2 regions of the Pseudomonas sp. KH_046_1 genome follow, and region 2 is predicted to be linked to the other one. Evidence: predicted binding sites of a transcription regulator. Region 2 holds the regulator's gene; the other holds the start of a gene.

Region 1 (12,154 bases), 690 kb from region 2:
AAAAGGTAAAACTATTTGCCGGGCGGCGTCATTCAGGTTTGGCGGGAGTGACCAGTTGCGTGGTGACCAGGGCGGCCAGTGCATTTTCCTGGGTGCCGAAGCGAGCGAGCAAGGCGGCTTGTTTCTCGGGGGAGAGGCGATTCCAGATCCCGATCATTTTCTCGGCGGTGCCGATCAGGACGCTGGCCTGCGCTTCACTGAATTCATCGGTCATGGGTAAAGACTCTTTCAGGCAGTGTGGAAAGCGCATGTTAGCGCTTTCCACACGGTCTGTACGGCGGGTGTTTCAGTCTTCTCTGTCAGCCTGGCGGCTGTCAGTGGCTTCTTTCGGCTCGGGCTGTTGGGCGCCGGCTTGCTGCGTGGTCGTCTGCTCAGGTTCGTGCAGGCTTGGGAAGGGGAGATTAGGAATCTCGTGCATGGTTGCGCTCCTCGCTAAGTCTGTTGATAGATCTGGTAGATCCGCGCTTTTAAAAAGCCTGGGCAGGATACAGCACTGAAAATGACAAACGGACTTTTATATCCATTTGTTTCGACGGATGGGGTTGTATAGACAGATCGGTAACACTGGCACAGAAATAATTGTAGGAGCGAGCCTGCTCGCGATAGCGGTGTATCAGTCAACATCAATGTTGAATGACACTCCGCTATCGCGAGCAGGCTCACTCCTACAGGGGATTTGCAGTGTTTGAAGGTTATTTGCAGACCTTCGCAATCGCCTCGGCCAGCAGATCCAGACGCGTGGCATCAATCCCCGCCACGTTGGCCCGGCCCGAGCTGACCATGTACACGCTGTGATGATCGCGCAGGTTCTTCACTTGCGCAGGCGTCAAGCCGGTGTAGGAGAACATCCCGCGTTGCACGCCAATGTGCGCAAAGCGCTCGCGCAAACCGTGAGGCTCCAGCGCTTCCACCAGACCGCTGCGCAGTTGGGCGATACGCAGGCGCATGGCTTCCACTTCGTCGGCCCAGAGGTTCTTCAGTTCCGGGTCGCCGAGGATGGTCGCGACCACGGCTGCACCGTGATCCGGCGGCGTCGACCACAGGTTGCGGGCGATGTTGGCCAGCTGGCTGCGGATGTCGGTGAGCTTGTCGGCGGTTTTCGCGCAGACAATCAGCGCGCCGGTGCGGTCGCGGTACAGGCCGAAGTTCTTCGAGCAGGAACTGGTGATCAGCAGTTCCGGCAACTCGGCGGCGAACAGCCGGGTGGACCAGGCATCCTGTTCCAGGCCATCGCCGAATCCTTGATACGCGAAGTCGATCAGTGGCAGCAGTTCGCGCTTGCGTACTACCTCCAGCACCCTCTGCCAGTCATCCTGGGACAGGTCGAAACCGGTCGGGTTGTGGCAGCAGGCGTGCAGCAACACCACGTCACCCTTGGGCGCTTCATTGAGCGCCGCCAGCATGCCGTCGACGTCGAGCCGGTTGTCGCTGCCCACGTACGGGTAGTGGCTGACCTTGACCTTGGCTGCCGCAAAAATCGTTTCGTGGATCGGCCAGGTCGGGTTGCTCAGCCATACGCCGCGCCCCGGCAGGCACTGGGCGATGAAGTCCGCGCTCAGGCGCAAAGCCCCGGTGCCGCCCGGAGTCTGGGTGGCGCCGGCGCGTTGTGCGCTGATCAGCTTCGAATCGGCGCCCAGCACCAGCTCATTGATCGCTATGCCGAATGCCGGTTCGCCGTGACCACCGATGTAGGTCTTGGTCGACTGATGCTCCACCAGACGCTGCTCGGCAAGCTTCACCGACTGGAGAATCGGCGTCAGGCCCTGGGCGTCTTTGTAGACACCCACGCCCAAATCGAACTTGCGCGGGTTCGGGTCCTGCGCGTAGGCCTCCATCAGGCCCAGGATCGGGTCGCCAGGTACTCGACCGATGGCGTCGAAATGCATTACTTGCGCCCCTCAGCGTCCTTGGCTACTTCGTCAGTGCGCGCGGCCATGATGAAGTCGTTGCGGTGCAGGCCCTTGATCGAGTGGCTCCACCAGGTCACGGTGACTTTGCCCCACTCGGTCAGCAGGCCCGGGTGGTGGCCTTCGGCCTCGGAGATTTCACCGACGGCGTTGGTGAACGCCAGGGCGTGCTTGAAGTTCTTGAACAGGAAAACCTTTTCCAGCTGCATGATGCTATCGCGTACTTCGATGTTCCAGTCCGGGATCTGCTTGATCAGGATCGGCAGTTCTTCGTCGCTGACTTGTGGAGCATCGGCGCGGCAGGCTTCGCAATGGGCTTGAGTTAATGCGGTCATGATGTGTTCCTGAAATCGAATGTTGGGAAATCGGCCCTCAGTGCTACCACGCTAATCCAAAGCTATGGTTTCTGACAGGCTCACTTGATTCTAAAAGCGGCGGATCACGCGGCTTTTGGTTTTGGCGGAAATTTTGGTGTGTGCAGACCCATCTGCATCGCTTGCTTGACCATGCCCATGATGTCTTCGTGAGCGAGGTCGAACAGACGCTTGAGATTTGGCAACGCGAAGTACAGTGGCTGCAAGATGTCGATGCGGTAGGGCGTGCGCATGCATTCCAGCGGATCGAACGCCTGATGCTCAGGCTCGTCCGACAGGCAATACACGGTCTCTTTCGGAGAAGACAGAATGCCGCCGCCGTAGATGCGCTGGCCTTGCGGGGTGTCGACCAGGCCGAATTCGATGGTCATCCAGTACAGGCGCGCCAGGTACACGCGTTCTTCCTTGGACGCCTTGAGGCCGAGTTTGCCGTAGGTGTGGGTGAATTCGGCGAACCACGGGTTGGTCAGCAGCGGGCAGTGACCGAAGATCTCGTGGAAAATGTCCGGCTCTTGCAGGTAGTCCAGTTCTTCGCGGGTACGAATGAAGGTCGCCACCGGAAACTGCTTGCTGGCGAGCAATTCGAAAAAGGTCTGGAAGGGAATCAGTGCGGGAACCCGGGCAACCTGCCAGCCGGTGGTTTCACCCAGGACCTTGTTGATTTCGCCGAGTTGAGGAATGCGGTCGTGGGGCAGACCGAGTTTTTCGATACCGTCCAGGTACTCCTGGCACGCACGCCCTTCGATCACTTTCAGTTGACGAGTGATCAGCGTGTTCCACACCGCGTGTTCTTCGGCGGGGTAGTCGATAAAACCTTGCGCATCGGGCTCGCGAGCCACGTATTGCGTCTGCTTCATGCTGCTCTCCTGCTAAGGGATTTCGTTCTTGTTATGTACTGCTATGGACCTAGAAATACCCCATCAATTGCAGCGTTGCAGCAGGTGAACAGCGTCGTGTGCGGGAAAATCCCTCAATTATCGTAAAGTTTTCGTTACGTATCGGTCGTCGTCGCGCAGATGTTGAGATTGGCGGCTGGGAAAAGCCCTACATCTGTCACATAATCTTGACGACTATCTGAGCGCCTAATCAGAAAAGTCGGGCGCTAACCCTGTGGGAGCCAGCCTGCTGGCGATAGCGGTGTGTCATTCGACATCAATAGGGCCTGATGCGACGCCATCGCCAGCAGGCTGGCTCCCACAGGTCAATCATCGTTTATCAGGTCTTTTTTATGCGTATCAAAGTCCACTGCCAGAACCGCATCGGCATCCTGCGCGACATTCTCAACCTGTTGGTGGAGTACGGGATCAACGTGGCCCGCGGTGAGGTGGGCGGTGAGCATGGCAATGCCATCTACCTGCATTGCCCGAACCTGATCAACATTCAGTTCCAGGCCTTGCGTCCGAAATTCGAAGCGATTGCCGGGGTGTTTGGCGTCAAGCGTGTAGGGCTGATGCCCAGCGAGCGTCGGCACATGGAACTCAATGCACTGCTCGGTGCATTGGAGTTTCCGGTGCTGTCGATCGACATGGGCGGTTCCATCGTCGCGGCCAACCGGGCAGCGGCGCAGTTGCTCGGGGTGCGGGTCGACGAAGTGCCGGGGATTCCCCTGTCGCGTTACGCCGAAGATTTCGATTTGCCGGAACTGGTGCGCGCCAACAAGTCGCGGATCAACGGGCTGCGGGTCAAGGTCAAGGGGGATGTGTTCCTGGCCGACATCGCGCCACTGCAATCGGAGCATGACGACAGCGAAGCCATGGCCGGTGCGGTGCTGACATTGCACCGCGCCGACCGGGTGGGCGAGCGCATCTACAACGTGCGCAAGCAGGAATTGCGTGGCTTCGACAGCATCTTCCAGAGCTCGAAAGTCATGGCCGCTGTGGTGCGCGAAGCGCGGCGCATGGCGCCGCTGGATGCGCCGCTATTGATAGAAGGGGAAACCGGCACCGGCAAAGAGTTGCTGGCGCGGGCCTGCCATCTGGCCAGCCCGCGTGGGCAGTCGCCGTTGATGGCGCTCAACTGCGCCGGTCTGCCGGAGTCCATGGCCGAGACGGAATTGTTCGGTTACGGCCCGGGTGCCTTTGAAGGGGCGCGGGCCGAAGGCAAGCTCGGGCTGCTGGAGCTGACGGCGGGCGGTACGCTGTTTCTCGATGGCGTTGGGGAAATGAGCCCGCGCTTGCAGGTGAAGTTGCTGCGCTTTTTGCAGGACGGTTGCTTCCGCCGTGTAGGCAGTGATGAAGAGGTCTACCTCGATGTGCGAGTGATCTGTGCGACCCAGGTCGACCTGTCCGAATTGTGCGCTCGCGGCGAGTTCCGCCAGGACCTCTATCACCGCTTGAATGTGCTGTCGCTGCACATCCCGCCGTTGCGCGAATGCCTCGACGGTTTGACGCCGCTGGTGGAGCACTTCCTCGATCAGGCCAGCCGGCAGATTGGTTGCCCGTTACCGAAGCTGGCTCCGGCGGCCATGGAGCGGCTCAGTCATTACCATTGGCCGGGTAACGTGCGGCAACTGGAGAACGTGCTGTTCCAGGCGGTTTCCCTGTGCGACGGCGGCACGGTCAAGGCCGAGCATATTCGCCTGCCGGATTACGGCGTGCGTCAGCCCCTTGGCGATTTTTCGCTGGAGGGTGGGTTGGACGAGATCGTCGGGCGTTTCGAGAAGGCGGTGCTGGAGCGGCTGTATTCCGAGCATCCGAGCAGTCGGCAACTGGGCAAGCGACTGGGGGTTTCGCATACCACCATTGCCAACAAGTTGCGTGAGTATGAGGTGGGCAAGACTGAGTCTTGACTGAAATTTTCAGCGTCTGTGCCGGCCTCTTCGCGGGCAAGCCCGCTCCCACAGGGGAACGCATTCCAAATGTGGGAGCGGGCTTGCTCGCGAAGGCGATAGATCAGTCACTCAAGAGGCCGGCACTTGCCACCCACCGGCATGACACCGCCGGTTTTTCGTCTCTGATACAAATCACAAATCCCCTCTGAATCCCCAAAGTCCCCTGTTTGCCGGGCCTCGCGCCGTCAAAAACAAGTTGGTCTGCAAATTGCTTATGGCTCAGCAGTACAGCAGTGGGCGGCAAACGTCCGGCAGGCAGAGGAAAGAGTGTGGACAAGTACCTTTATGTGGCTATGACCGGCGCCAGCCAGAATGCACTGGCGCAAAAGGCGCATGCCAACAATCTGGCGAACATCTCCACTAACGGCTTCCAGAAAGACCTGGAGCAGGCCCGTTCGATGCCGGTGTTCGGTGACAGCTTTCCGGCGCGTGCGTTTGCCATGTCCGAACGCCCGGCCACCGATTTTTCCCCTGGCTCACTGGTGGAAACCGGTCGCGACCTCGACGTCGCCGTGCAAGGCAACGGCTGGATTGCCGTGCAGACGCCCGATGGCGGTGAAAGCTACGTGCGCACCGGCAGCCTGAACGTTGACGCCCTGGGCGTGCTGCGCGCCGGCAACGGCATGCCGGTCATGGGCAATGGCGGGCCGATTGCCGTGCCGCCGGAGCAGCAGATCGAAGTCGGCGAGGACGGCACCATCAGCATCCGCGCGATGGGCGAAGGTCCCCGGGTGATGGCTGAAGTCGACCGCATCAAGCTGGTCAATCCGGACCTCAAGAACATGACCAAGGGCCTGGATGGTTCGATCCACACCAAGGACGGCGCGCCTGCGCAGGCCGATGCCAACGTCAAGCTGGTGTCCGGGTTTCTCGAGTCGAGCAACGTCAATGCCGTGGAAGAGATGACCTCGGTACTGGCCTTGTCCAAGCAGTTCGAGCTGCACATCAAGATGATGAACACCGCCAAAGACGACGACCAGGCCATGGCTCGGGTCTTGCAGATCAGCTAATTACCAGAACGTCGCGCCGTAAAACAGGCACACGAGGAGAATCGAATGCTTCCGGCTCTATGGGTTGCCAAGACAGGTCTGTCCGCCCAGGACACCAACCTGACGACCATTTCCAACAACCTGGCCAACGTGTCGACCACGGGTTTCAAACGTGACCGCGCCGAGTTCCAGGACCTGCTCTACCAGATCAAGCGCCAGCCTGGCGCCCAGTCGACCCAGGACAGCGAACTGCCGTCGGGTCTGCAACTGGGTACCGGTGTGCGCATCGTCGGCACCCAGAAAAACTTCACCGCCGGCAGCCTGCAAACCACCGAGCAGCCACTGGACATGGCCATCGACGGTCGCGGTTTCTTCCAGATCCTGCAACCGGACGGCACGACGTCCTACACCCGTGACGGTACCTTCCACCTGGACTCCAACGGCCAGATCGTCAACGCCAGCGGCTTTGCCCTGGAGCCGGCGATTGTCATTCCGAACGACGCGCAGACCTTCACGGTCGGCCGCGACGGCACCGTGTCCATCACCATTGCCGGCAACCCGGCTGCCCAGGTGATCGGCAACCTGCAAACCGCCGACTTCATCAACCCGGCCGGCCTGCAGGCAGTGGGCAACAACCTGTTCCTGGAAACCGCCGCCAGCGGCGCACCGCAAGTCGGCACCCCGGGCCTGGCCGGTTTCGGCACCACGCTGCAGAACACCCTGGAAACGTCCAACGTCAGCACCGTTGAGGAGATGGTCAACATGATCACCACCCAGCGCGCCTACGAGATGAACTCCAAGGTGATCTCCACCGCCGACCAGATGCTCTCGTTCGTAACGCAGAATCTGTAATCAAGTCTATGTGCGGCCATGAGGCTGCCTGCTACACCGTGAGGTAGGGTCATGAATCGCTATGTATCTGTTCTGGCACTGAGTGGGATCACCGCGCTCGCAGGTTGCGTGCCTGCGACGCCCAAGCCCAATGACCCTTACTACGCTCCGGTGTTGCCGCGTACGCCGTTGCCGGCGGCGGCGAACAACGGTTCGATCTATCAGGCCGGTTTCGAACAGAACCTCTACGGTGACCGCAAGGCGTTCCGGGTCGGTGACATCATTACCATCACCCTGAACGAAAGGACCCAGGCCAGCAAAAACGCCAACTCGCAAATTGGCAAGAACAGCAAGGCCAACATCGGCCTGACTTCGCTGTTCGGCAGCAGCGCCACCACCAACAACCCGTTCGGCGATGGCGACCTGAGCCTGAGTGCCAGCTACGAAGGTGACCGCGCGACCAAGGGTGACAGCAAGGCGGCTCAGGGCAACACCCTGACCGGTTCGATCACGGTCACCGTCGCCGATGTGTTGCCCAACGGCATCATCGCGGTACGCGGCGAAAAGTGGATGACCCTCAACACCGGTGACGAGCTGGTGCGGATTGCCGGCCTGGTTCGCGCCGATGACATCGCCACCGACAACACCGTGCCGTCGACCCGTGTCGCCGATGCGCGCATCACCTACTCGGGCACCGGTTCGTTTGCCGATGCGAGTCAGCCAGGCTGGTTCGACCGTTTCTTCCTCAGCCCGCTGTTCCCTTTCTAGGTGGTCAGTTTGAATCTTAAACACCTCATGGTGGCCGCCCTGATGCTGTCCGCCGCGTTCAACGCGCAGGCCGAGCGCCTGAAGGACATCGCCAGCATTTCCGGCGTGCGTTCCAACCAATTGATCGGTTACGGCCTGGTGGTCGGGCTTAACGGCACCGGCGACCAGACGACGCAAACCCCGTTCACCCTGCAGACCTTCAACAACATGCTCTCGCAGTTCGGCATCAAGGTGCCGCCGGGTTCGGGCAACGTGCAGTTGAAGAACGTCGCGGCGGTGTCGATCAGTGCCGATTTGCCGGCGTTCGCCAAGCCGGGTCAGCAGGTCGACATCACCGTTTCGTCCATCGGCAACTCCAAGAGTTTGCGCGGCGGCACCTTGCTGCTGACGCCACTCAAGGGTATCGATGGCAACGTGTATGCGGTGGCCCAGGGCAACCTGGTGGTCGGTGGTTTCGATGCAGAAGGGCGAGACGGCTCGAAGATCACCGTCAACGTTCCGTCGGCCGGTCGCATCCCCGGCGGTGCGTCGGTGGAGCGTGCAGTACCGAGCGGTTTCAATCAGGGCAACAGCCTGACGCTGAACCTCAACCGTTCCGACTTCACCACCGCCAAGCGCATCGTCGACAAGATCAACGACATGCTCGGCCCTGGCGTGGCCCAGGCCATCGACGGCGGGTCGATTCGCGTGACCGCGCCGCTGGATCCAAGCCAGCGCGTCGACTACCTGTCGATCCTGGAAAACCTCGAAGTCGATCCGGGTCAGGCGGTGGCGAAAGTCATCATCAACTCCCGTACCGGCACCATCGTGATCGGCCAGAACGTCAAGGTTTCCCCGGCTGCCGTGACCCACGGCAGCCTGACCGTGACCATTACCGAAGACCCGATCGTCAGTCAGCCCGGCCCTCTGTCCAATGGCACGACGGCGGTGGTGCCGCGTTCGAAGGTCAATGCCCAGCAGGAAGCCAAGCCGATGTTCAAGTTCGGCCCTGGCACCACCCTCGACGAAATCGTGCGTGCGGTGAACCAGGTCGGCGCGGCACCGGGTGACTTGATGGCGATCCTCGAAGCGCTGAAGCAGGCCGGTGCCCTGCAAGCCGATCTGATCGTGATCTGAGGACGGCCATCGTGGATATGCGCAAGAGCGGTCTGGTCAGCAGCAGCGATTCGGGCTCCTATTCGGACCTCAATCGTCTGAATCAGCTCAAGGTCGGCGACAAGAACAGCGACGGCAACATGCGCAAGGTGGCGCAGGAGTTCGAGTCGCTGTTCATCGGTGAGATGCTCAAGTCCATGCGCTCGGCAACCGATGCGCTGGGGCAGGACAATCCGATGAACACCCCGGCGGCCAAGCAGTACCAGGAAATGTACGACCAGCAACTGGCGGTTTCCATGTCCCGCGAGGGTGGAGGTATCGGCCTGGCGGATGTGCTGATGCGCCAGATGTCGAAGAATAAGCCAATGGCGCCGGGCGAGGCGGCCGCTGCATCGCTGGCCAAGCAAGAGGCTGCCAGGGCCGCCGTGCAAACGCCGGTGGCAGCAGGTACGGTGGCAATCAATGGCCCACTGTCGCGGGTCAACGGCCAGCGTCCATTGTGGGCTTCGCGATCGGTCCATACGCCACAAGAGGCGGGCGAGGGTGCCCATCGCAATGACATGGCGCTGATCAATCAGCGACGCCTGGCATTGCCGCCGAAACTGGCTGATCGGTTGTTGGCCGGACTGGTGCCTTCGGCGGCGACCGCTGCCACTACGACGATCAACAAGACACCGCTGCCTGAGCGCGCGACGAACACCGGCACGGGGCCGTTGTACAACGGCGACTGGCTGGCGACCGCGCAACAATCCTCCACTGGCGGCATGCAGATCTACGGTCGCGCCATGGCGCAGATTCCGCTGGCGCCGGCGAAGAAAGCCTTCAGTTCCGCCGACCAGTTCGTCAATACCATGTTGCCGATGGCCAAGGAAGCCGCAGCCCGGATTGGTGTCGATCCACGTTACCTGGTGGCCCAGGCGGCCCTGGAAACCGGCTGGGGCAAGTCTGTCATGCGTGCTCAGGACGGCAGCAGCAGCCACAACCTGTTCGGCATCAAGGCCGGCAATAGTTGGCAGGGCAACTCGGCGCGGGCGATCACCAGCGAATTCCGCAATGGGCAGATGGTCAAGGAGACGGCCGAGTTCCGTTCCTACGATTCCTACAAGGACAGTTTCCATGACCTTGTGACTTTGCTGCAGACCAATAATCGCTATCAAGATGTCGTGAAGTCAGCCGATAACCCAGAACAGTTTGTACGCGAGTTGCAGAAGGCCGGTTACGCAACCGACCCGGACTACGCAAGCAAGATTTCGCAGATAGCCAAGCAGATGACGAGTTACCAGAACTACGCTGCGGCGGGCGTTTCCACCACGCCTTTATAGGCACAAGGTATAAGGTCTGAATCATGAGTTTGCTCAATATCGGGATGTCGGGGCTCAGTGCTGGCCATAACTCGTTGGTGACGACCGGCAACAACATTGCCAACGTCGACACCGCCGGGTACTCGCGCCAGCAGTCTGTGCAGAGCACCAAAGGCTCGATTCAATACGGCAACGTGTTCATCGGTACCGGCACGACGCTGGCCGATGTGCGTCGCGTGTATAACTCCTACCTCGATTCGCAGCTGCGTACCGCTACCTCGCTCGACAGCGAAGCAACGTCGTACAACGCACAGGCCACGCCGCTGGACGCCACGCTTTCCGATACCAACACCGGGCTGACCGGTGTGCTGCAAAAGTTCTTCACTTCGATGCAAGGCGTTTCGACCTCGGCCACCGACGACACGTCCCGCCAGTCGGTGCTGACCGGTGCCCAGGCCCTGTCCGCTCGCTTCAATTCGATCGCCAAGCAGTTGAACGATCAGAACACCAACCTGAACGGCAGCCTGGGCGACATGGCGGATCAGGTGAACAAACTGTCCACCACGATTGCCACGCTCAACCAAAAGATTTCCGAGCTCTCCACCGGCACCAACCAACCAAACGACCTGCTGGACTCGCGCAACGAAGCCGTGCGCCAACTGTCCGAACTGGTCGGTACCCAGGTGGTCGAGCGTGGCAACAGCTACGACGTCTACATCGGCAGCGGCCAGCCCCTGGTGGTCGGCAACACCACCAATACACTGCAAACCGTACCGGGCAAGGATGATCCATCGCGCATGGCGCTGCAGCTCAACCGTGGCTCCAGCACCATCGACGTGACCTCGGTGGTCAGCGGCGGTGAAATCGGTGGCCTGCTGACTTACCGCAAGGAAGTGCTCGACCCATCGCTCAATGAACTGGGGCGCGTAGCCCTGGTGGTGGCTGACCAGATCAACAGCCAGCAGGCGCAGGGCATCGACAAGAACGGTGATTTCGGCGCGGCGATCTTCAACAACATCAACAGTGCCGCCCTGGTCAGTCAGCGCAGCATTGCGGCGGCAGGCAACAGTGCCGGCTCCGGCAACCTGGATGTCACCATCAAGGACACCGGCAAGCTGACCGCCAGCGACTATCAGGTGACGTTCACCAGCGCGACCAACTACACCGTCAAGCGCTCGGACGGCACCGACATGGGCGCGTTCAGCACCACGACCACCCCGGCTCCGGTGATCGACGGCTTCAGCCTGAACCTCAACGGCGGTGCACTGAGCGCCGGCGACTCGTTCAAGGTGACGCCGACCCGTGGCGCGGCGGCCGGTATCCAGACCGTGCTCAGCGACCCGAAAAAAATCGCGGCCGCAGCACCGTTGACCGGCGTGACCAATGCCAACAACACCGGCACCTACACCCAGCCGGCGCTGACCAGCACCATCGATATCTACAACCCGGCGGCCCAGGCAGAAATGCAGACCGCGCTCAAGCACTCGACGCCGGTCAAGCTGGTGTTCGGGGCGGCCAGCGGCGGTAGCCAGAGCTACAACATGGTCGATGCCAAGGGCAATTCGATCGGTACCGGCACCATCGTTCCCGGCCAGAGCAACACCCTGAACCTGAAAGTGGGCATGGTCGATGCCAGCGGTGCTCCGGTCATGGACACCAGCGTCACCCCGGCGGTGCAGAAGACGTTCACCGTGCAGACCACGGTCGGCGCCACGCCAGCCAGCGGCGAAAGCTTCACCATCAACCTGACCGGCGCGGCGTCTTCGGACAACCGCAACGCCCAGGCGCTGGTGGGGCTGCAAACCAGACAGACCGTAGACACCGGCACGGCGAGCAAGGGCATCAGCCTGACCGATGCCTACAACAAGCTGGTGACCAATGTCGGCGCCAAGGCTGCCCAGGGCAAGTCCGACAGCGAGGCCACCACGGCGATCCTGGACAACGCCAAAGGGGCACGGGATTCGAACTCCGGGGTCGACCTGGATGAAGAAACCGGCAACCTGGTCAAGTACCAGCAGTACTACACCGCGTCTTCGCAGATCATCAAGGCTGCGCAGGA
Region 2 (12,154 bases):
CTGCATTGACCCGCTTCGGCAGTGGCTGGGCCTGGCTGAGCGTAACTCCGCAAAAGACCCTGGTGGTGAAAAGCAGCGGCAACCAGGACAGCCCATTGATGAACGGCAATACGCCGATTCTGGGCCTCGACGTCTGGGAACACGCCTATTACCTGCGTTATCAGAACCGTCGTCCGGAATACATCAGCGCGTTCTACAACGTGATCAATTGGCCGCAAGTCGCTGCGCGCTATCAGACCGCACTGGTTTAAGTCTTTTATAAAAACAATCCAAGGCAGGGCTATGGGCACTGAAACACTGGCGATCGGAAGTGGACGGATGTTTCGTTACGCGTTTGGATCGCTGTTACTGCTGGCGGGTATGAGCCTATTGGTTGCCCATGGGCTGGCATGGCTCGACCTTGAGCCGAAGTTGCTACGTGCACTGCAGGGCGGTGCGATCTGCGCCTTGGGTACCGCGCTGGGCGCGGTGCCGGTGTTGGTGATTCGGCGGATGCCACAGATGCTCAGCGACACTTTGCTTGGGTTTGGCGCTGGCGTGATGCTCGCGGCGACGGCATTTTCGCTGATCGTTCCGGGCATCTCTGCCGCCGAAGGGCTTGGCCTGTCACCCTGGGCGTCCAGTGGGCTGATCAGCTTCGGCATTATGCTCGGCGCATTCGGGTTGTTCCTGGTGGATCGGAAGGTCTCCGGGGCCAGTCCGGACATGCTGGTCGGCACGCTGGAGCGACCGGTCATTCCTCCGCGGATCTGGTTGTTTGTGTTTGCGATCATCGCCCACAACATCCCGGAAGGCATGGCTGTGGGTGTTTCGGCCGGTGGTGGAATGCCTGACGCCGACAGTCTCGCCATGGGCATTGCCTTGCAAGATGTGCCGGAAGGGTTGGTCATCGCTTTGGTACTGGCCGGGGCAGGGATGTCCAGGATCAAGGCGTTCCTGATCGGTGCCGCATCTGGGTTGGTCGAACCTGTGTTCGCACTGCTATGCGCGTGGCTGGTGAGCCTGGCCGAACTGCTGCTGCCTTTGGGATTGGCACTGGCGGCGGGGGCGATGTTGCTGGTGGTGACCCATGAAATCATTCCCGAGTCGCGCCGCAATGGTCATGACAAGCTTGCCAGCCTCGGGCTGCTGATGGGGTTCTGTTTGATGATGGTGATGGATACAGCGCTGGCTTGATTTGTGGCAAAGCTCCCTCGCCACAAAAGCTCACCTGTCGGAGTGTTATTCGCCTTCGTCGAAGAAGTTGTTGATCAACGCCACCAGCGCGTTCAGCGCTTCCTGTTCCTGCTCGCCTTCGGTGCTCAAGTGAATCGTGGTGCCTTTGCCGGCGGCCAGCATCATCATCGCCATGATGCTTTTGCCATCGACCATGGACTCTGGTGTACGACCGGCCCGGATCTGGCACGGGAACTGACCCGCCACCCCAACGAATTTTGCAGAAGCGCGAGCATGCAGGCCCAGCTTGTTGATGATTTCGATTTCCAGAGCAGGCATCGCGGTGTGAATCCTTTAGCTGAGGTCGCGGTGGCGAACCTGGACGTTCTTCAGTGATTTTTGCAGCGCCTGCCCCAGACGCTCGGTCAGGTAGACGGAACGGTGATGTCCGCCAGTGCAGCCAATGGCAATGGTGACATAGGCGCGGTTGCTGGCGGCAAAACGCGGCAGCCACTTTAGCAGGTATGTGGAAATGTCCTGAAACATCTCTTCGACATCCGGTTGTGCCGCCAGATAGTCGGCAACCGGTTGATCGAGCCCGGACTGTTCGCGCAATTCCGGTTTCCAGTAAGGGTTGGGCAGGCAGCGCACATCGAACACCAGGTCGGCGTCCACCGGCATGCCACGCTTGAACCCGAAGGACTCCACCAGGAACGCAGTGCCCGGCTCTGGCTGATTCAGCAGGCGCAGTTTGATGGCGTCGCGCAGCTGGTACAGGTTCAGGCTGGTGGTGTTGATCTTGAGATCGGCGAGGTCGGCAATCGGCCCGAGCAGGTCGCTCTCGACGCTGATGGCTTCGGCCAGCGAGCGGTTGGCATTGGTCAGGGGGTGACGTCGGCGGGTTTCCGAGAAGCGCTTGAGCAGGGTTTCTTCGTCGGCGTCCAGGTACAGCACATCGCACTGGATGTGGCGGGCACGGACTTCCTCGAGCAGGTCGGGGAAGCGTGACAGGTGGCTGGGCAGGTTGCGCGCGTCAATGGAAACGGCGACCAGCGGCTGTAACAGCTCGGTATGAACCAAGGCGCGTTCGGCCAACTCCGGCAGCAGGCCGGCAGGCAGGTTGTCGATGCAGTAGTAGCCGTTGTCCTCAAGAACGTTGAGGGCGGTACTTTTACCTGAGCCGGAACGGCCACTGACGATGATCAAGCGCATGATTACTGACCGTTTTGCTCGTCCAGGACAACCTGATACAGGGCTTCGTTGCTTGCAGCACTACGCAGCTTTTCGCGAACTTCCTTGCGGTCGAGCATGCTGGCGATCTGTCGCAGCAGCTCAAGGTGCGCATCGGTGGCGGCTTCCGGGACCAGCAGCACGAACAGCAGGTCAACCGGCGCACCATCGATGGCGTCGAAATCGATAGGGGCGTCCAGGTGCATCAATGCACTGATGGGCGAAACACAGCCCTTGAGACGGCAATGTGGAATAGCGATTCCATTGCCAAACCCGGTGGAGCCGAGTTTTTCACGGGCAATCAGTGCCTCGAAGACATCTTGCATCTCCAGGGCCGGCACTTCGCGGGCGATCAGATTGGCAATTTGTTCGAGGGCTTTCTTTTTACTGCCTCCCGGCACGTTCACCAGGGAACGGCCGGGGGTCAGGATACTTTCAAGTCGGATCATGGGTAGGGAGTGTTAACGACCGGTTGCGCCCTGGAGGAGGCTCTGGGTCTTTTCCTTATGTTTTTTGAGTTGTTTATCCAGCTTGTCGGTGAGTGCGTCGATCGCGGCGTACATATCGGTATGTTCCGCGTTTGCGACCACTTCATTCCCGGGAATATGCAGCGTGGCTTCGATTTTCTGCTTCAGTTTTTCGACGGTCATCGTGACCTGCACATTAGTGATCTTGTCGAAATGTCGCTCCAATCGTTCGAGTTTTTCGCCGATGTAGGTGCGAAGAGGTTCGGTCACTTCCAGTTGGTGTCCACTGATGTTGACTTGCATACAGCTTCTCCTTCGTTGCCAGTGCATAAAGCGGTAGATCAGATGATCTACCACTGGAACGCTGTGGCGTGGCTCTACATCAACCGCTTGCGTTCGCTCGAAGGCGCGATCCCGAGGGATTCGCGGTACTTGGCGACGGTGCGGCGAGCCACCTGAATGCCTTGTGCCTCCAGTAAACCAGCGATCTTGCTGTCACTCAACGGCTTTTTCTGATTTTCCGCGGCAACCAGTTTTTTGATGATCGCCCGGATCGCCGTGGACGAGCATTCGCCGCCTTCGGAGGTGCTTACGTGACTGGAGAAAAAGTACTTCAGTTCATAAATGCCCCGGGGGGTGTGCATGAACTTCTGGGTGGTCACCCGTGAAATCGTCGATTCATGCATGCCGACCGCTTCGGCGATGTCATGCAGGACCAGCGGCTTCATGGCTTCGTCGCCGTACTCCAGAAAGCCGCGTTGATGCTCGACGATCTGGGTGGCAACCTTCATCAGGGTTTCATTGCGGCTTTGCAGGCTCTTGATGAACCAGCGGGCCTCCTGCAACTGATTGCGCATGAAGGTGTTGTCGGCGCTGGTGTCGGCGCGGCGCACGAAACCGGCGTACTGGGCGTTGACCCGCAGACGTGGCACCGACTCCTGATTCAGCTCCACCAGCCAGCGCTCGTTGTCCTTGCGCACGATAACGTCAGGAACGACGTACTCGGCTTCGGTGGACTCGATCTGCGAGCCCGGGCGCGGGTTGAGGCTCTGGACCAGTTCGATGACCTGGCGCAGTTCATCTTCCTTGAGCTTCATGCGGCGCATCAACTGGCTGTAGTCGCGGCTGCCAAGCAGGTCGATGTAATCGGTGACCAGGCGCTTGGCCTCGGCCAGCCAAGGTGTCTTGGCTGGCAATTGACGCAATTGCAGCAACAGGCATTCACCCAGGTTGCGGGCGCCGATGCCGGCGGGCTCGAACTGCTGAATGCGGTGCAGGACGGCTTCGATTTCGTCCAGTTCGATGTCCAGTTCCGGGTCGAAGGCTTCGAGGATTTCCTCGAGGGTTTCGTCCAGGTAGCCCTGATTGTTGATGCAGTCGATCAGGGTCACGGCGATCAGGCGATCGGTGTCGGACATCGGGGCCAGGTTCAGCTGCCACAGCAAGTGGCTCTGCAGGCTTTCGCCGGCCGAGGTGCGGGTGGTGAAGTCCCACTCGTCGTCGTCACTGCTGGGCAGGCTGCTGGCGCTGGTCTGGTAAACGTCCTCCCACGCGGTGTCGACGGGGAGTTCGTTGGGGATGCGCTCGTTCCAGTCACCTTCATCGAGGTTATCAACCGTCGGGGCGCTTTCCTGGTAGGAGGGCTCCTGGATGTCAGTGTTGGGCTTTTGTTCGGCGTTGTCGGCCAAGGGGTCGGAATTGTCGAAGTCGTCGCCTTCTTCCTGGCGTTCGAGCATCGGATTGGACTCCAGGGCCTCCTGGATTTCCTGTTGCAGGTCCAGGGTCGACAATTGGAGCAGGCGGATGGCCTGTTGCAGCTGCGGTGTCATCGTCAGCTGCTGGCCCATTCTCAAGACTAGCGATGGTTTCATGGCAGGGGCTTAACACCTTATTCGCCGGCGCACATGCGCCATCCACTACAGGGCGCCGGGGCGCCAAACATAAGCAAATTATATGCCTGAAACTGAATGGTTTGCCTAGAGCGCTGTAACAATAAAAGCTGCAAAGTTTTGTTGACAGGTTGCTCCGGCTGGCTCCTGAACATCTTTGAAGCGTCGGGTTTGCCTGGAGCGCTGTAACAATAAAAAAGAGTTGATTTTTTATCGAGACAAGCGCCCGTCGACTGCTCTGGCACCTCGGTGTCTTACAGGCGGAATTCGTGGCCCAGGTACACTTCCTTCACCAGGTCGTTGGCCAGGATGGTTTCAGCGTCGCCTTCAGCGATCAGTTGACCGTCATTGACGATATAGGCGGTTTCACAGATATCCAGGGTTTCACGAACGTTGTGGTCCGTGATCAGCACGCCAATGCCTTTGGCCTTGAGGTGGTGAATGATCTGCTTGATGTCACCGACCGAAATCGGGTCCACGCCGGCGAAGGGTTCGTCGAGGAGGATGAATTTCGGGTTGGTGGCCAGGGCGCGGGCGATTTCAACGCGGCGGCGCTCACCACCGGACAGGCTCATGCCGAGGTTGTCGCGGATGTGGCTGATGTGAAATTCCTGCAACAGGCTTTCCAGCTCTTTGCGACGACCGGCCTTGTCGAGCTCCTTGCGGGTCTCGAGGATGGCCATGATGTTGTCGGCCACCGACAGTTTGCGGAAGATCGATGCTTCCTGCGGCAAGTAGCCGATACCGGCCTTCGCGCGGCCATGCATCGGCTGGTGGCTGACGTCCAGGTCATCGATCAGGACGCGGCCCTGGTCGGCCTGTACCAGGCCGACAATCATGTAGAAGCAGGTGGTCTTGCCGGCGCCGTTCGGGCCAAGCAGGCCGACAATCTGACCGCTGTCGATGGACAGGCTGACGTCGCGCACGACCTGGCGGCTCTTGTAGCTCTTGGCCAGATGCTGAGCTTTCAGAGTTGCCATTACTGAGCCTTTTTCTCGTCGGTTTTCTTCTTCGGCTGGATCACCATGTCAATACGCGGGCGCGCCTCGGTGACCTTGCTGCCTGTGGCGCGACCGGCGCTGGCGAGCTTCTTGTCCGTGTCGTAGACAATTTTCTCGCCTTGGGTGACGTTGTTGTCCTTGTCGACAACTTTGGCCTTGTCGATCAGTACGACGCGATTTTGCGCGGCGTGATACTGGATCGTCACGCCCCAGCCCTGAACAGGCTTGGTATCGCCAGCTGTTTGCAATTGCTCGAAGTACGCCAGGTTGCCCACCGAGGTCACTACGTCGATGTCGCCAGCCGGGGTGCGGGTAATGGTAACGGTGTTGCCTGTCACCTTCATCGAGCCTTGGGTGATGATCACGTCACCCTTATAGGTAGCAATACCTTGCTTGTCGTCCAGTTGGGCATCGTCGGCCTGAATGCGGATAGGCTGCTGTTGATCTTCCGGCAGAGCCCAGGCGCTCACGCTTCCCAGTGCTGCGCCCAGACTGAGCAAAATCGGGAGGGTTTTAACGAGCCTCATACTGTCCTCTTACGTTCGATAGCAGGTGTATCCTGCTTTCTTTCAAATACGCCTTCATTCCCTTGCCAGTCGATACACCGCCAGCGCCGTCGATTCTAACGTCTTGCTCGGTCTGCGCATATTGCTGCTGCGGGAACACGGTCATGCGGGTGCTGGTGATCAGGGTTTTACGGTTTTTCTCGTCAAAGCGCGTGATACGCACGTCATCGATCAGTTCGACCTGTGTGCCATCAGGGTTGACCTCGCCGCGCAGGCTCTGGACGTGCCACGGGAATTCAGTGCCGCGGAACACATTCAGGTCGGGGTTGGTCAGCAATGTCACCTCGGTCGCTTTCAGGTGCTCGACCTTGTCGGACACCAGATCATATTGCAGCTTGCCGTCCGGCAGGTACTGCACGCTGTGGGCGTTGATGGCGTAATAGTCGATCGCGCTTTCATCGACCGGCGTTACCGGCTTGTCGAGGAAGCGTTCCGGGCTGATGTTCCAGTAGCCAACCGCGGCGAATATCGCCGCGATGCAACTGAACATCAGGGTGTTGCGAAACTTTTTGCTCAGCATAGTGGGCTCACAGGTACGCCGCATTGGCCGCATCGAGGCGGTCCTGGGCGCGCAGGATCAATTCGCAGAATTCGCGAGCGGCACCTTCGCCGCCACGGGCGAGGGTGATGCCGTGAGCGTGTTCACGCACGAAGCTGGCGGCATTGGCCACCGCCATGCCCAGGCCGACGCGGCGAATCACCGGCAGGTCCGGCAGGTCATCGCCGAGGTAGGCCACCTGTTCATAGCTCAGGTTGAGTTGGGCCAGTAGCTCATCGAGTACCACCAGTTTGTCTTCGCGCCCCTGATACAGATGCGGGATGCCGAGGTTTTTGGCCCGTCGCTCGACCACCGGGGTCTTGCGGCCACTGATGATGGCCGTCTGCACGCCAGCGGCCATCAGCATCTTGATACCCTGGCCGTCGAGTGTGTTGAAGGTCTTGAATTCGCTGCCGTCTTCGAGGAAGTACAGGCGCCCGTCGGTCAGCACGCCATCGACATCGAACACTGCCAGTTTGATCTGTTTGCCGCGTTGCAACAGGTCCGCACTCATTACATTACTCCTGCACGCAGCAAGTCGTGCATGTTCAAGGCGCCGACCGGGCGGTCTTCTCGGTCGACCACGACCAGCGCGTTGATTTTATGATCTTCCATGATTTTCAGCGCTTCGGCGGCGAGCATCTCGGCGCGGGCAGTCTTGCCATGTGCAGTCATGACCTGGTCGATTGTAGCGCTATGGATGTCGATGCTACGGTCCAGCGTGCGGCGCAAGTCACCGTCGGTAAAGATCCCGGCCAGCTTTCCATCGGCTTCCAGGATCACGGTCATGCCCAGGCCTTTGCGGGTCATTTCCATTAGCGCGTCCTTGAGCAGGGTGCCGCGCTGGACCTGCGGCAGTTCCTGGCCTGCGTGCATGACATTTTCCACTTTCAGCAGCAGGCGTCGGCCCAGGGCGCCGCCGGGATGGGAAAAGGCGAAGTCTTCGGCGGTAAAGCCACGGGCTTCCAGCAGCGCGACGGCCAGGGCGTCGCCCATGACCAGGGCGGCGGTGGTCGACGAGGTGGGTGCCAGGTTCAAGGGGCAGGCTTCGTGTTCGACGTGAACATTCAGGTTGACCTCGGCGGCCTTGGCCAGCGCGGAGTCAGGATTGCCGGTCACACTGATCAATTGAATGCCCAGGCGTTTGATCAGTGGCAGCAGGGTCACGATTTCATTGGTGGAGCCGGAGTTCGAGAGCGCCAGAATGATGTCGTCACGGGTAATCATGCCCATGTCACCGTGGCTGGCTTCAGCCGGGTGCACAAAAAATGCCGTGGTGCCGGTGCTGGCCAGGGTCGCGGCAATCTTGTTGCCGATGTGCCCCGACTTGCCCATGCCGACCACGACCACGCGGCCTTTGCTGGCCAGAATCATCTCGCAAGCGCGTACGAAATCTGCGTCGATATGGGGTAGCAGGCCTTGCACGGCTTCTACCTCGAGGCGGATGGTGCGTTGTGCTGATTGAATCAGGTCGCTGGATTGGCTCATGTCAGAAATCGTATAGCCTGATGAAAAGGCGGCGATTATAGCGGTTATGATCGAATCCCTCACGCTAGTTCGTCGCGCATTGTCATCCTTGTTGCCGGAAACCTTCTAAACAGGGCTTTCAACCTGTCATACAGTTGAACATGTCCTGGCTTTGGCCTTGGGGGCGCAGCCTTTGCAGTGATATAGTTCGCCGCCAGTTCGGCCTGCCCGGGAGGTATGTGCTTTCGTGAGAAAGTCAGGCGTCCGAGTGAGAGGCTGCATCGCAAGGAGTTTAGATGAGTGCCGATAACGCCTACGCGGTCGAGCTGAAGGGACTGTCCTTCAAGCGCGGTGCGCGCAGCATTTTCAATAATGTCGATATCCGTATCCCACGCGGCAAGGTCACCGGCATCATGGGGCCTTCCGGGTGTGGCAAGACCACGCTCTTGCGTCTGATGGGCGCCCAGTTGCGGCCCACCAAGGGCGAAGTCTGGGTCAACGGTCAGAACCTGCCAAAACTGTCGCGCAGCGATCTGTTCGATGCGCGCAAGCATATGGGCGTACTGTTTCAGAGCGGTGCACTGTTTACCGACCTCGATGTCTTCGAGAACGTCGCTTTTCCGCTGCGGGTTCACACGCAACTGCCGGACGAAATGATCCGCGACATCGTCCTGCTCAAGCTGCAGGCCGTGGGCTTGCGGGGTGCCATCGAACTGATGCCTGACGAGCTTTCCGGTGGCATGAAGCGCCGTGTCGCGCTGGCCCGGGCGATTGCGCTCGATCCACAGATCCTCATGTACGACGAGCCCTTTGTCGGCCAGGACCCCATCGCAATGGGCGTTCTGGTGCGCCTGATTCGATTGCTCAACGATGCGCTGGGCATCACCAGCATCGTGGTATCCCACGACCTGGCCGAGACCGCGAGCATTGCCGATTATATTTATGTGGTGGGCGATGGTCAGGTATTGGGGCAGGGCACGCCGGACGAGTTGATGAACTCGGATGAGCCGCGCATTCGTCAGTTCATGACTGGTGAACCCGACGGCCCGGTTCCGTACCACTTTCCAGCGACGGATTACCGCGCAGATCTTCTGGGGAAGCGCTGATGCGCAGAATTTCATTGGTAGAACGCGTTCGCCGCTTCGGCCAGGCCGGCATCGATGTGTTGGCGGTGTTCGGGCGTTCGAGCCTGTTCCTGTTCCATTCCTTGCTTGGCCGGGGCGGAATCGGTGGCGGTTTCGGGCTGCTGGTCAAGCAGTTGCATTCGGTGGGCGTGATGTCCCTGGTGATCATCGTGGTCTCCGGGGTATTCATCGGCATGGTGCTGGCGCTGCAAGGCTTCAACATTCTTTCCAGCTATGGTTCAGAACAGGCCGTCGGGCAGATGGTGGCGCTGACGCTGCTGCGTGAACTGGGGCCGGTGGTGACCGCCTTGCTGTTCGCCGGGCGCGCAGGTTCGGCGTTGACCGCCGAAATCGGCAACATGAAGTCCACCGAGCAGTTGTCCAGCCTGGAAATGATCGGGGTCGACCCGCTCAAGTACATCATCGCGCCACGCTTGTGGGCCGGTTTCATTTCCCTGCCGGTGCTGGCGATGATTTTCAGCGTGGTGGGTATCTGGGGCGGCTCGTGGGTGGCGGTCGACTGGCTGGGGGTCTATGAAGGCTCCTACTGGTCGAACATGCAGAACAGCGTGACCTTCGCGGACGATGTGCTCAACGGGATCATCAAAAGCATCGTCTTTGCCTTTGTCGTGACCTGGATCGCCGTATTCCAAGGCTATGACTGCGAACCCACTTCCGAGGGGATCAGTCGTGCCACTACCAAGACCGTTGTGTATGCCTCGTTGGCAGTGCTCGGCCTGGACTTTATTCTGACCGCCTTGATGTTTGGAGATTTCTGATGCAAAACCGCACCCTGGAAATCGGTGTCGGCCTTTTCTTGCTGGCTGGCATCCTGGCTTTGCTCTTGTTGGCGTTGCGGGTCAGTGGCCTGTCCCCGACTCCGAGCACCGACACGTATAAACTTTACGCCTACTTCGACAATATCGCCGGTTTGACGGTCAGAGCAAAGGTGACCATGGCCGGTGTGACCATCGGCAAGGTCACGGCCATCGATCTGGATCGCGACAGTTTCACCGGTCGGGTGACCATGCAGCTGGAAAAACGCATCGATAATCTGCCTGCGGACTCTACTGCATCTATTCTGACCGCTGGCCTGTTGGGCGAGAAGTACATCGGTCTCAGCGTGGGCGGGGAAGACACCCTGCTCAAGGATGGTGGAACCATCCATGACACGCAGTCATCGTTGGTGCTCGAAGACCTGATCGGTAAATTCCTGCTCAATACCGTTAGCAAAGAAGCTAAATGAGGAACTGTTAAATGATCTCTACCTTGCGACGTGGCCTTTTGGTACTGCTCGCGGCGCTGCCGCTGGTAGCCAACGCCGTGGCGGCGCCTTCGGCGCACGATCTGGTACAGGACACCACTAATCGGATGCTGGCCGATCTGGCGGCCAATAAAGAAAAGTACAAGCAGGATCCGCAAGACTTTTATGCGGCGCTGAACACCATCGTCGGGCCGGTTGTGGATGCCGAGGGTATTTCCAAGAGCATCATGACGGTCAAATACTCGAAGAAAGCTACGCCTGCGCAGATGAAGACCTTCGAAGAAAACTTCAAGAAGGGTCTGTTCCAGTTCTATGGCAATGCCTTGCTGGAGTACAACAACCAGGGCATCACCGTTGATCCGGCCAAAGACGAATCGGGCGACCGTACCAGTGTCGGCATGACCGTCAAGGGCAGCAGCGGCGCGATCTATCCAGTGTCCTACACGCTGGAAAAGATCAACGGCGAGTGGAAACTGCGTAACGTCATCATCAACGGCATCAACATCGGCAAGCTGTTCCGCGATCAGTTCGCCGATGCGATGCAGCGCAATGGCAACGACCTGGACAAGACCATCAATGGTTGGGCCGGAGAAGTCGCCAAGGCCAAGGAAGCCACCGACAAGAAACCAGAGCAGTCAGCCCAATGAGTGAGTCGGCAGTCCAGATGGACGAAGCGGGCGAGCTGCGACTCAGTGGCGTGCTGGATTACCGCACCGGCCCTGGCCTGCGCGAGCAGGGCAAGGCGCTGATCAAGGCCAGCAAGGCTGCGGCGCTGGTGGTCGATTGCTCGGCGGTGACCAAGTCCAGCAGTGTTGGTTTGTCGTTGTTGCTGTGCTTTATCCGCGATGCGCAGGCGGCCGGCAAGGCCCTGAGCATCCGTGGGATGCCGGATGATATGCGTGAAATCGCTCAGGTCAGCGAGATGACCGAGCTGTTGGCGCACCCCTGACACGCATCTATAAAGAAGCCCCCCGTCCGAGTCCTGCTTGGCGGGGTTCGCAGGCGCGGGGCTTTTTTGTATGATGTCCGACCCGCGCGCACAGGGCGCCGATTGAGGTTGAGCATGCAGGCCAACGAAGTTAAGAGCTTTCTTGAAGGAAAGCTGCCCGGAACGAAAGTAGAAGTCGAGGGCGAAGGCTGCAATTTCCAGCTGAACGTGATTAGCGATGAACTGGCGGCGTTGAGCCCGGTGAAGCGTCAGCAGCAGGTCTATGCCCATTTGAACCCGTGGATCACCGATGGCAGCATCCATGCGGTCACTATGAAATTTTTCAGCAGCGCGGCCTGGGCCGAGCGCACCTGAGCCCAAGGGCGTCGAGATTCTTATGGATAAATTGATTATTACTGGCGGTGCTCGTCTTGATGGCGAAATCCGCATCTCCGGGGCAAAGAACTCTGCCCTGCCGATCCTGGCTGCCACCTTGCTGTGCGATGGCCCGGTGACCGTGGCCAA

The links. The regulator sigma-54, encoded in region 2, starts transcription at its own class of promoters, with help from an activator protein. The targets are predictions, from matches to a motif close to ANTGGCATNNANNTTGCTNT.
Region 1: the regulator sigma-54 is predicted to act here: its motif matches at 5,307-5,326, upstream of AC3IT9_RS07480 (flagellar basal body rod protein FlgF).

The regions. Positions count from the first base shown of each region.
Region 1 covers NZ_CM174481.1:1,647,007-1,659,160, forward strand. Annotated here, with positions in the region: gene AC3IT9_RS07450 (hypothetical protein) at 29-214, opposite strand; gene AC3IT9_RS07455 (hypothetical protein) at 287-418, opposite strand; gene AC3IT9_RS07460 (amino acid aminotransferase) at 693-1,886, opposite strand; gene AC3IT9_RS07465 (4a-hydroxytetrahydrobiopterin dehydratase) at 1,886-2,242, opposite strand; gene phhA (phenylalanine 4-monooxygenase) at 2,347-3,138, opposite strand; gene AC3IT9_RS07475 (sigma-54-dependent phenylalanine hydroxylase transcriptional regulator PhhR) at 3,510-5,069, shown strand; gene AC3IT9_RS07480 (flagellar basal body rod protein FlgF) at 5,381-6,121, shown strand; gene flgG (flagellar basal-body rod protein FlgG) at 6,167-6,952, shown strand; gene flgH (flagellar basal body L-ring protein FlgH) at 7,004-7,699, shown strand; gene AC3IT9_RS07495 (flagellar basal body P-ring protein FlgI) at 7,727-8,815, shown strand; gene flgJ (flagellar assembly peptidoglycan hydrolase FlgJ) at 8,827-10,116, shown strand; gene flgK (flagellar hook-associated protein FlgK) at 10,140-12,154, shown strand, end outside.
Region 2 covers NZ_CM174481.1:952,627-964,780, forward strand. Annotated here, with positions in the region: gene AC3IT9_RS04190 (superoxide dismutase) at 1-251, shown strand, start outside; gene AC3IT9_RS04195 (ZIP family metal transporter) at 283-1,176, shown strand; gene AC3IT9_RS04200 (HPr family phosphocarrier protein) at 1,222-1,494, opposite strand; gene rapZ (RNase adapter RapZ) at 1,510-2,367, opposite strand; gene ptsN (PTS IIA-like nitrogen regulatory protein PtsN) at 2,370-2,834, opposite strand; gene hpf (ribosome hibernation-promoting factor, HPF/YfiA family) at 2,847-3,155, opposite strand; gene AC3IT9_RS04220 (RNA polymerase factor sigma-54) at 3,230-4,723, opposite strand; gene lptB (LPS export ABC transporter ATP-binding protein) at 4,996-5,721, opposite strand; gene lptA (lipopolysaccharide transport periplasmic protein LptA) at 5,721-6,269, opposite strand; gene lptC (LPS export ABC transporter periplasmic protein LptC) at 6,256-6,828, opposite strand; gene AC3IT9_RS04240 (KdsC family phosphatase) at 6,836-7,360, opposite strand; gene AC3IT9_RS04245 (KpsF/GutQ family sugar-phosphate isomerase) at 7,360-8,334, opposite strand; gene AC3IT9_RS04250 (ATP-binding cassette domain-containing protein) at 8,610-9,419, shown strand; gene mlaE (lipid asymmetry maintenance ABC transporter permease subunit MlaE) at 9,419-10,216, shown strand; gene mlaD (outer membrane lipid asymmetry maintenance protein MlaD) at 10,216-10,683, shown strand; gene AC3IT9_RS04265 (MlaC/ttg2D family ABC transporter substrate-binding protein) at 10,695-11,348, shown strand; gene AC3IT9_RS04270 (STAS domain-containing protein) at 11,345-11,650, shown strand; gene AC3IT9_RS04275 (BolA family protein) at 11,765-12,004, shown strand; gene murA (UDP-N-acetylglucosamine 1-carboxyvinyltransferase) at 12,027-12,154, shown strand, end outside.